Regions from separate parts of the Pseudoalteromonas sp. Isolate3 genome, predicted to be linked through region 1. Evidence: predicted binding sites of a transcription regulator. Region 1 holds the regulator's gene; each other region holds the start of a gene.
The links. Region 1 encodes sigma-54, which starts transcription at its own class of promoters, with help from an activator protein. Its sites were predicted from a motif close to GTTGGCACGNNNNTNGNNT; they were not measured.

Region 1 (3,283 bases):
CCATCTGGTACGATGAGTGCTACGAAAATGTCAACAGGGCGATTATCAATTGCATCAAAATTGATTGGGGATTCACTCACTATGACAAACGCCTGAGGTTCATCGGCGCCACTCATTCGGCCATGTGGAATAGCAATACCTCGGCCAATACCGGTGCTACCTAGCTTCTCTCGGTTGAGTAAAGCATTTAGGATATCTTGTTGAGATAAATGAGGAAGCTGCTGGTGAGCCAGTTCGCTGATATATTCAAGAATTCTTTTTTTGCTATTAAAAAGGACCGCAGCTTTGCTGCAGTCCTGATTAGTAAGTGAACTTAGTTTCATAATTTAATGTCGAGCTAATTTCTCTTTGTGTTTAATGACTTGGCGATCAAGCTTATCGATCAACGAGTCAATGGCTGCGTACATATCTTGATGTTCTGTAGAAGCGAACAATTCGCCTCCGTTTACATGTAAAGTTGCTTCTGCTTTTTGGCTTAATTTTTCTACATCTAGAATGACATGAACATTATTAATATGGTCAAAATGCCTTTCTAGTTTCGCAAACTTGGTGTTTACATAGTCTCTTAATGAATCAGTGATTTCTACATGACGACCAGTTAAATTTAGTTGCATAAGCATTTTTCCTTCTATGTAAAACGTCTAAATCAAACTCTTACGCTGATTAGACGGAGGTATTGCTAGAGACTCACGATATTTTGCAATTGTACGTCTAGCTACTTTAATTCCTTGCTCAGCCAATATATCTGCAATTTTGCTATCACTCAATGGTTTAGCCGAGTTTTCTGCAGCGACTAACTTCTTGATTAAAGCGCGTATTGCTGTTGAAGAACACTCACCACCATTTTCAGTGCTGACATGGCTTGAGAAGAAATATTTCAACTCAAAAATACCCCTAGGGGTATGCATATATTTTTGCGTTGTTACTCGTGAAATCGTCGATTCATGCATTTCGACCATTTCAGCAACATCATTTAGCACCATCGGCTTCATTGCTTCTGGGCCATGCTCAAAGAAAGCTTGTTGTTGTTGAACGATACAGTTGGTCACTTTTAATAGTGTATCGTTACGGCTTTCTAAGCTCTTAATAAACCACTTTGCTTCTTGTAAGTGAGAGCGAATAAATTGGCTGTCGCTACTTGATTTAACAGAGCGAGACATAGCCGCATATTGGCTGTTCACTCTAATCTTTGGCATACTATCTGGGTTTAACTCAACCACCCAGCGACCTTTTACTTTTTTCACTGATACATCAGGTATGACGTACTCAGACTCTTCGCGTACTATGCTATCCGCAGGCTTAGGGTTTAAGCTGTGAATTAGCGTCATTACTTCTTTAAGCTCATTTTCTTTAAGCTTAGTCTTTTTCATCAAAGTTCGATAGTCGCGACTCGCTAATAATTCGATATGCTCAGATAAAACCATTTTAGTTTCAGCTAAATATGGCGTGTTTGCATCGAATTGGCGAAGTTGAATACACAGGCATTCCTGTAAACTACGCGCCCCAATACCGACAGGATCAAACAATTGAATTCTCTTTAGGACCGCTTCGACTTCATCAAGTTCGATTTCTTCTTCATCACTATTTTGATTAAAGCTCTCGACGATATCTTCACAGCTTACCGTTAAAATACCAGAGTCATCGATAGCCTCAACAATTGCCACAGCAATCGCTTCATCAGTCGGACTAAAGGGAGTTAGCTGTAATTGCCACATAAGGTATTCGTGAAGGGTTTCGGTCGATGCACCTTGATAAATAGATTCATCTTCTGGCATTGGCCCTGATGATGTTGATGGAGCGGCACTCATGTACTCATCCCATGTAACATCCATAGCTAAATCGTCACTTACAGTGTCTTTATTTAGAGCATCACTGCTTTCTTGTTCATATTCGCTAGGTGCTTCGTCTGCAGAAGCGCTGACTTGCACATCGTCAGATTCAGCTTTTTGCTCATTTTTGCCGATGCTTTCTTCGTTGTAATCCGCTTCTTCCACTTCAAGTAAAGGGTTACTATCTAGCGCCTCTTGAATTTCTTGTTGGAGATCCAATGTACTGAGCTGCAACAAACGTATAGCTTGTTGCAGTTGTGGAGTCATTGTAAGTTGCTGGCCCATGCGCAGCTGTAATGATTGCCTCATGTATCCCTAACAATCCTTTTTTTAAGTTATCGATAACTGTGCAAAGACAGTTAAGTTATTATCGATTTATTGTCATTGTTATAAGTCTAGCAGATGCTCTAGTCGGTGGCGTAATGGTTACAGCCTAAATTGCTCGCCTAGATAAACATCGCGTACAGTTTGGTCAGCTAATACGTGCTCAGGTGTGCCTGATGCAATTAGCTCCCCATGAGAAACAATGTAGGCTTTTTCACAAACATCAAGGGTTTCTCGAACATTATGGTCAGTAATTAGTACACCAATACCACGATTTTTTAGGTGCTCAATAATTTTCTTTATATCTAACACTGAAATTGGATCAACACCAGCAAAAGGCTCATCTAAAAGGATAAATTTAGGATTAGCGGCTAATGCGCGAGCAATTTCAACGCGGCGACGTTCACCACCAGATAGAGCCATACCTTGACTATCACGGATGTGTTGGATGCTAAATTCATCTAATAAGCTATTTAGAGTTTCTTCCCGCGTGGTTTTATTTAGATCTTTACGAGTCTCTAAAATAGCCATCAAGTTTTGGTAAACTGTTAACTTTCGAAAAATCGAAGATTCTTGCGGTAGATAACCAATACCCAACCTCGCACGGCTGTGCATTGGCAAAAGGGTAATATCGTTATCATCGATGCTAATTTTACCTTTGTCGCTCGGAACTAGGCCTACAATCATGTAAAAAGTCGTGGTTTTACCAGCACCATTTGGGCCAAGCAAGCCAACAATACTGCCTGCTTCAACTTCCAGACCGACATTTTTAACCACTTGGCGGCCTTTGTAGCTCTTAGCTAAAAGCTCTGCTTTTAATGTGCTCATGGTTGGCCTTTATTGTCTTTTTTATTTTCAACAGGTACTAAAATAGTGTGTACACGATCTGATGAGTTTTCGTCTTTTTCAGCACTGATAAGCTGCTGAGCCATATCATAGGTAATGCTTTTCGCTGTTACTTTTTGACCAGCTTGGGTAACTTCAGCTTCACCGTTTAAGGTTAAGAAGCGTTTCGCAACATCATAACGAACTTCTTCAGCACTGGCGCTCATTACGGAACCATCCGTTTGTTTTTCTTCGAAGTAAGCTGGTTTGCCTGTTGCAATAATTAGCTCTACTGTACCTTCGGT
Region 2 (3,283 bases), on a different contig from region 1:
TGCAAACAATCAATTACAAGGTGAGCAGCGCCAACCAAAAGGACTAATAAGAATAACGGGTGCGGGCGAGTTTGTAGCTAACCAAATCGCCCCCAAAGTCGCAGAATTTGTAAAACGCTACCCTGAGGTAGAGGTCGATCTCGACTTTAATAGTCGCAATGTCAACTTAGTTGAAGAAGGCTTTGATTTAGCCATTCGCTTTGGCAGGATGCAAGACTCAAACTTAATTGCACGCCCTTTATGTAAGCGCGTCATGACCCTCGTTGCTAGCCCTGAATACATAGCCAGTCACCCTTCTCTTAAAACGCCTTATGACCTTGCTGAGCATAACTGCTTAATTACCATGCGAAAGCGCTGGCGATTTAATATTGACGATCAAATTAAAGAAGTTCGTATCGATGGTAATTGGCGTAGCAACCACCCGCAGGCTATTTTAAATGCCGCAGTAGCAGGAGTTGGCATTGCCCATTTAGCGTTAGATATCGTGGAACCTTTTTTAAATAGTGGGCAATTAGTAAGCATTCTTGAAGAGTTTCAGGTTGGCGATAACGCATCTTGGTTAGTCTACCCAAGAAAAGATCTATTACCGTTTCGTGTACGTTTACTAATAGAACATTTAACCAATGCATTTGCTGATTAATATTTGCTCTTTTAGAAATATGACAAGCAAGTTAGAATCAGTGTAACAATAATAAAAAGTTATCATTATGAGCGAATTTCACCAACTCTCTGCCACCAGCCTACAAGGCCAAACTGTCGATTTTTCTGATTTTGAAAATAAGGTCGTACTTGTTGTAAATACAGCGAGTAAATGCGGTTTCACCCCGCAATACGAAGGCTTACAAGTACTTCATGATAAGTACCATGAACAAGGCTTGGTAATAATTGGCTTTCCATGTAATCAATTTGGTAAACAAGAACCTGGTGATGCTAAAGAAATAAAAGAAGGCTGCTTAATTAACTATGGTGTGAGCTTTTTGATGATGAGTAAGGTTGACGTAAATGGCGAGCATGCTCACCCTGTGTTTAGATATCTAAAATCAGAGCTGCCTGGTTTTATTACCCGCAAAATAAAATGGAACTTCACCAAATTTTTAATTGGTAAAGACGGCAAAGCAATTAAACGATACGCGCCACTTACAAAACCTGAGCAGTTCGAATCAGACATTCTTGCCGCTTTGAGCAAGTAATAAGGCCTTAAAGCAATAAAGAGGCAAATAGCCTCTTTATTTAAATTTATGCTTAGTCGTTCAAGTACTCATCAAAGTCGTCATCGCCTAAGTTTCTACGCAAGCGTTTTTGTTCAAGATAGTCTTCCAACTTCTTCTTAACGCGTTGCTTTTTCTTGTCGTGTTGATTACGCCCGACCATTTCGTACTCGTCTTCAACAAAATCGTCATCTAGCGCGTCATAACTAAATGTCTTACCCACAACCCACTCCATAAAGTGTTTGAGACCAATTCTTGAGATTAAAATTTGCTCGATGAATTGGCAAAGATTAAAAAGCTCAGTAGTTATTTAGTATCTAAAAAACCACCAAAATAAAGCCATACACCCATGCTAAATAGGTCATATGTCAATATTGTGAATAAATAGCGCTAAATTTGATTTCTGAAAAGTGAGAGTTTTTTATCGTTTCGATAAAAGTCATTTATGCATGTGTATTTTTTAGTTAATTTGACTAAAAAATGGTTAAAAAATTATTCCGTGCACTTCCAACAAAAACCCTAAAAAACCATAAGCCAATGAAATAAATGAATTTATAATATTTGGCATCCTATTTGATTATATTTTTATGTCATTTCAAACAGGAAAGAAAAAAATGAAAAAGTTATTGTTACTAAGTTCTTTATTTATCGCTACCAGCGCAATGGCTCATAACGATAATGATACAAATATTTCATTCAGCGGTGAGCAATGTGATGTCGAATTTATAAATGATGTGCGTATCACTCCAAGTGAGTTAGAAGTATACACAGCCGATAATCGCAGCATGAAAATCATCGACCAACATACTTTATATATCGATGGCCAAAGCGTATCCCTTAATGCTTCACAACAGCAAGCAATTGCAGATTACTCAGACAGCTTGCGCAGCCAACTTCCTGAAGTAGCTAATATCGCACTTGATGGTGTAAAAATAGCCGGCGTAGCAATCGAAGAAGTATCAAATGCTTTCAACATTGATGGCCTAAGTGACATTTCAGAATTAATGGACGATATCAGCGTAGAAGTGCAAAACGCTTTCTACCAACAAGGTGCGTTCACAATGGGTCAACAAAACTTTGAAAAATTTGGCCAAAACTTTGAAGATCAATTCGATGAGCAAATCGAATCAGCAGTAGAGTCAGCCATGATGCAATCGATGGGCAGTATTTTAGTGGCTCTTGGCTCTGAGCTTTTAGGTTCGGGTGGCGACATGGATGAGTTTGAGCAACGTATGGAAAACATGGGCGCACAAATCGAAGCTCGCGTAGAAACCCAAGCAGCTCAGCTAGAAGAGCGAGCAGATGCATTATGTGGCAGTTTTGCTGATATCGCTCATAAAGAACAAGAATTAGTGGTTCTAGTACCACAGCTAAAAGAATATCAATTATTTACTTTTAAACAGAACGCAGAGTAATTGACCAGTTAAGAAATTAACATCCCTGAACCAAAACACTTGGTCCTTTCGCGCAGAGCTTGCTCTGCGCTTTTTTATTTTTTGGCCAGCACGGTCAGTTGCGATAACGTTTTAATCGCCTGTTCCAAACTTTCAGACCAAGGCAAACCATAGCTTAAGCGAAAACAACTACGGTACTTTTTACCCGCTGAGAATATCAACCCAGGGGTAATACTAATCCCTGCCTCAAGTGCCAAATGAAATAGTTTTACCGCATCATATTGGCTACCAAGATCAACCCAGATAACACAGCCCCCTTGCGGGTTACTAATACGCGCACAACTTGGCATATATTGCTGCAGGCACCAAATCATACGCTCTTTGTTGGTACTTAAGCGCTGTCTAAGCAAACGAATGTTACGGTCGTACTCACCACTGGCTATAAACTCATACAAGGTCCACTGATTTATAAGCGGCGCAGAGCAACTAAGCGCGCGTTTGTGTCGCCTTGCTTGTTCAGCAAACTTACCTGCAATGATCCAACCTATGCGGTAACTAGGTGCGGCTGTTTTTGAAAACGACGCACAGGTGATCACTAACCCCTTTTTTGAATAAGCTTGTGCAGGAGTGGCACGCTTAGCTGTAAAATGTAGGTCGCCATAAACATCATCTTCAATGAGC
Region 3 (3,283 bases), on a different contig from region 1:
AGCACGCTTCGCATTAACCCCGATAACAATGATGCAATCATCGTACTTAGCAGCGGCGGTGAACATATTGCATCAAAACTTGGTTATGAATGGACGCTTTGGCAAACGGGGTCCCCTGACTTTTTAGCCTTTGATATTACCCTGCAAAGCGCTTTTGTACCTTGCTTAATAGGCCTTGGTATCATCTTGATAGGTATGATTATTGTGCGTTTCAAAAAAGCGAAATAAGTAATTGATGTTAAGTTTAAATTATTTTTCTGCTTTACCCGGGAATTAGTAGCATTGTCATTGTTCATTAACGTGAACAGCTATAGTATTTGCTTTAAATTGATTTATCAGGATAGGGCGCATGTTACGATTTTTTTCTATAGACCAAGGTGTAATTACAGAAACCGAACCAGCTGCTGATACACCTCTTGTCACTTCTATTAAAAATGCCCACTGGATTGATACCATAAATCCAACAGAAGAAGAACGACAAGCACTGGCAGGCACCCTCAATATTACCTTACCCGGTGCTGATGATGTTGAAGAAATCGAGGCGTCTTCCCGGTGTTTTATCGACCATGAAGGCTTGCATGTGCATGCGCTTTTTATGTCACCAAATGAAGGGCGCTTTAATACGGTGACAGTGGCTTGTTTGTTACAAGACAACTGTTTGCTGACAATCCGTGATGATGAATTAGCCGATTTTCGTTTATTACGACTTCGTGCTCGAAAAGGGCAAGTGGCGTGTGATAATCCCAAGCAACTTTTAGTAACTTTGTTTGACCAAAAAGTCGAAAACCACGCAGATATGCTTGAAGACATGCACCATCAATTAGAAAAACTCAGTGCTTATGTACTTGAAGAAGACGACTCAGATTTAGAAGAAGCCGTTAGCCGAATTTCTCGTCTTGAAGATAACAACGGCAAGGTGCGCTTATGTTTGATGGATACGCGTCGGAATATCTCGTTTTTACTGCGCTACTTAGGAGCACCAACAGAAGACCGCGAATCACTGCGTGAAATTGTGCTCGATATTGATACCCTTATGTCTCACTGTACCTTCTTGTTTGATAAAGTGAACTTCTTAATGGACTCGACTCAGGGTTTTATAAACATCGAACAAAACCAAATTATCAAAACCTTTTCAATTGCTTCTGTGGTGTTTCTACCGCCGACCGTCGTCGCAAGTATCTATGGGATGAATTTTAACAGCATGCCTGAGTTGCAATGGGCATGGGGTTACCCGTTTGCGATTGGCATTATGTTGCTGTCTGGCTTTGCACCATATTTGTTCTTTAAACATAAAGGTTGGTTGTAGCAAAGCAAAAAAAGCCCAGCAAATGCTGGGCAAGGGGTCTTCGGATAGACCTAGGGGGTTTAGCCTTTCAATTCGCCGGTAGACGATTCAATGTGCGCACGAACAAACCATTGGAATTGTTCTAAATCGGCCAGTTGGCCGGTGATCATATCTTCAGAAACTGGGTCTAGCTCACCAAGCTTTTCGATAGCTGCACGGTGGTCTTTATTGACGCCGTTGTACACTTTATCAAGTGAAGATAGATGGTCGGTCACTAAACCTTTACCAATTGAATAGTCTTCCCATGTACGGCGATCTACAATTGATTGTGGTGTGCCAACAGGTACGCCACCCATAGTTGCAATACGCTCTGCAATCGTATCAGTCATCTCTTGGACTGCGCTTACTTGCGGGTCGAGCATTTCGTGTACACCAATAAAATTAGGTCCAACAACATTCCAGTGAATGTGTTTTAAAGTGAGGTGTAAATCGATTAAAGCGACCATACGCTGGTCTAAAATAGCAATTGTGTCAGCTGCAGCTTGGTCTTTAACACCCGGTGCTGTAAATTCTGCGACTTTTGATGATGAATTACTCATTACTCCTCCGAGATTATCTATTAATTTCCTTTCGCTTTTAGTTTTAAAAGCACGTTTAGTTAGATAGAAGCAAACGTTATGCCTAAAAGAGATTTGTGGTTAAGTTGTTGAATTTATTTGGTTAGATTTTTTTTGTGTTTTGTCGCAGTAGCTATGGCTAAGGTGGAGTATGAAAACTCTGCACACCGAATGTAAAAAATTCAGTGTGCAGATATAAGTTTAAATTTAACGGCTTAAGAGAGTAATGCTGCTGCTAAGCGAACAAAGTCAGATGAGGTTAGAATTCCCACTAAGTTGTTATCTTTATCAACTACAGGCATGCAGCCGTGGCGATTTTCGACAAAGAACTTAGCGACGTCATGCAACGGTTGCTCTGGCGAGATACTGGTAAAATCGGTAGCCATGATATCAACTACTTTGGTTTGTTTTTCTTTTCGTTCAAGGGCGCTGGCGCTGTAATTAGCCATGATATTCATTACCTGAGCAATCATGATTTTTTGCGTTAACATGCCAACTAAACCACCGTGCTCGTTAATCACTGGGATATGACGGACATTCTTCTCTTTCATTAGGTTATGAGCGTCATGCAGGGTATTTTGTGCACTAATAGCAAACGGGTCTGGCGTCATCAAATCACTAACTAGGTGTGTCATTGCTAAATCCTTTCAATTAATCAAGTTGTTGTAAGTCTAGTCCTTATCTAGTTAATTGCACTTTAGTGAGATCAAAGTTTTAGTGATTAACGGTGCAAGTACCAGCATTACTTTGCTGGCAATAATGAAAGTCTAAATAATAGTGAGACTTAGCGGGTCGCTCACCTTTAGTTAGGTACTGATACATCAATTCAGCAGACAGACGGCCCATTTCAAATGGGTTTTGACCAATGTTAGCCGATGATAATCCTTGCTGTAATACGTCTAATTGCATTTGCTCTGTATCGGCAGAAACAATCACCACGTCTTTATTGGCAATGCGCTGTTTATGTTTAGCAATAACGTTTGCATAGTTAGGGTTAAATTGGGCAAAACCTGCTACAGCTAAAAATAGTGGTGGATTTTCGAGGTTAAGAAGTTTGTCGAGCTGGCCGAGGGATACCTCTCGCTTGCCTAAGCTATACAAAGGGCAGCGATCAAACTCACTCCAGCCATTTTCACCACTTAAACGTTTATCTTTTTGCCCTGATAATGCATAGCGCACACCTTCAATACGCTTGTTTAAATTAGGTGTCGTTGAATGCCCTGACTGAATACACACTTGGTTGGTTGTTTTGTTAGTAAATTTTTTTAATTCGTTGCCTAACGCAACACCATAATCAAAATTATTAGTACCTACATAGGCTAAACGATATTGCTGATCTTCTTCGAGCAGATCAGAGTCAAAGGTAATTACAGGGATGTTG

Region 2: a site for sigma-54 is predicted at 1,769-1,787, ahead of L1D46_RS02425 (YggN family protein). Genes of this name have one in related genera too.
Region 3: a site for sigma-54 is predicted at 1,952-1,970, ahead of dps (DNA starvation/stationary phase protection protein Dps). Genes of this name have one in related genera too.

The regions. Positions count from the first base shown of each region.
Region 1 covers NZ_JAKEVN010000002.1:43,369-46,651, reverse strand. The annotation lists gene ptsN (PTS IIA-like nitrogen regulatory protein PtsN) at 1-323, opposite strand, end outside; gene hpf (ribosome hibernation promoting factor) at 327-614, opposite strand; gene L1D46_RS01020 (RNA polymerase factor sigma-54) at 642-2,138, opposite strand; gene lptB (LPS export ABC transporter ATP-binding protein) at 2,256-2,981, opposite strand; gene lptA (lipopolysaccharide transport periplasmic protein LptA) at 2,978-3,283, opposite strand, start outside.
Region 2 covers NZ_JAKEVN010000005.1:68,804-72,086, forward strand. The annotation lists gene L1D46_RS02410 (LysR family transcriptional regulator) at 1-640, shown strand, start outside; gene L1D46_RS02415 (glutathione peroxidase) at 708-1,190, shown strand; gene L1D46_RS02420 (hypothetical protein) at 1,243-1,431, opposite strand; gene L1D46_RS02425 (YggN family protein) at 1,823-2,623, shown strand; gene L1D46_RS02430 (PLP-dependent aminotransferase family protein) at 2,698-3,283, opposite strand, start outside.
Region 3 covers NZ_JAKEVN010000033.1:20,057-23,339, forward strand. The annotation lists gene L1D46_RS08860 (serine hydrolase domain-containing protein) at 1-228, shown strand, start outside; gene corA (magnesium/cobalt transporter CorA) at 350-1,306, shown strand; gene dps (DNA starvation/stationary phase protection protein Dps) at 1,366-1,884, opposite strand; gene L1D46_RS08875 (CBS domain-containing protein) at 2,118-2,537, opposite strand; gene L1D46_RS08880 (substrate-binding domain-containing protein) at 2,617-3,283, opposite strand, start outside.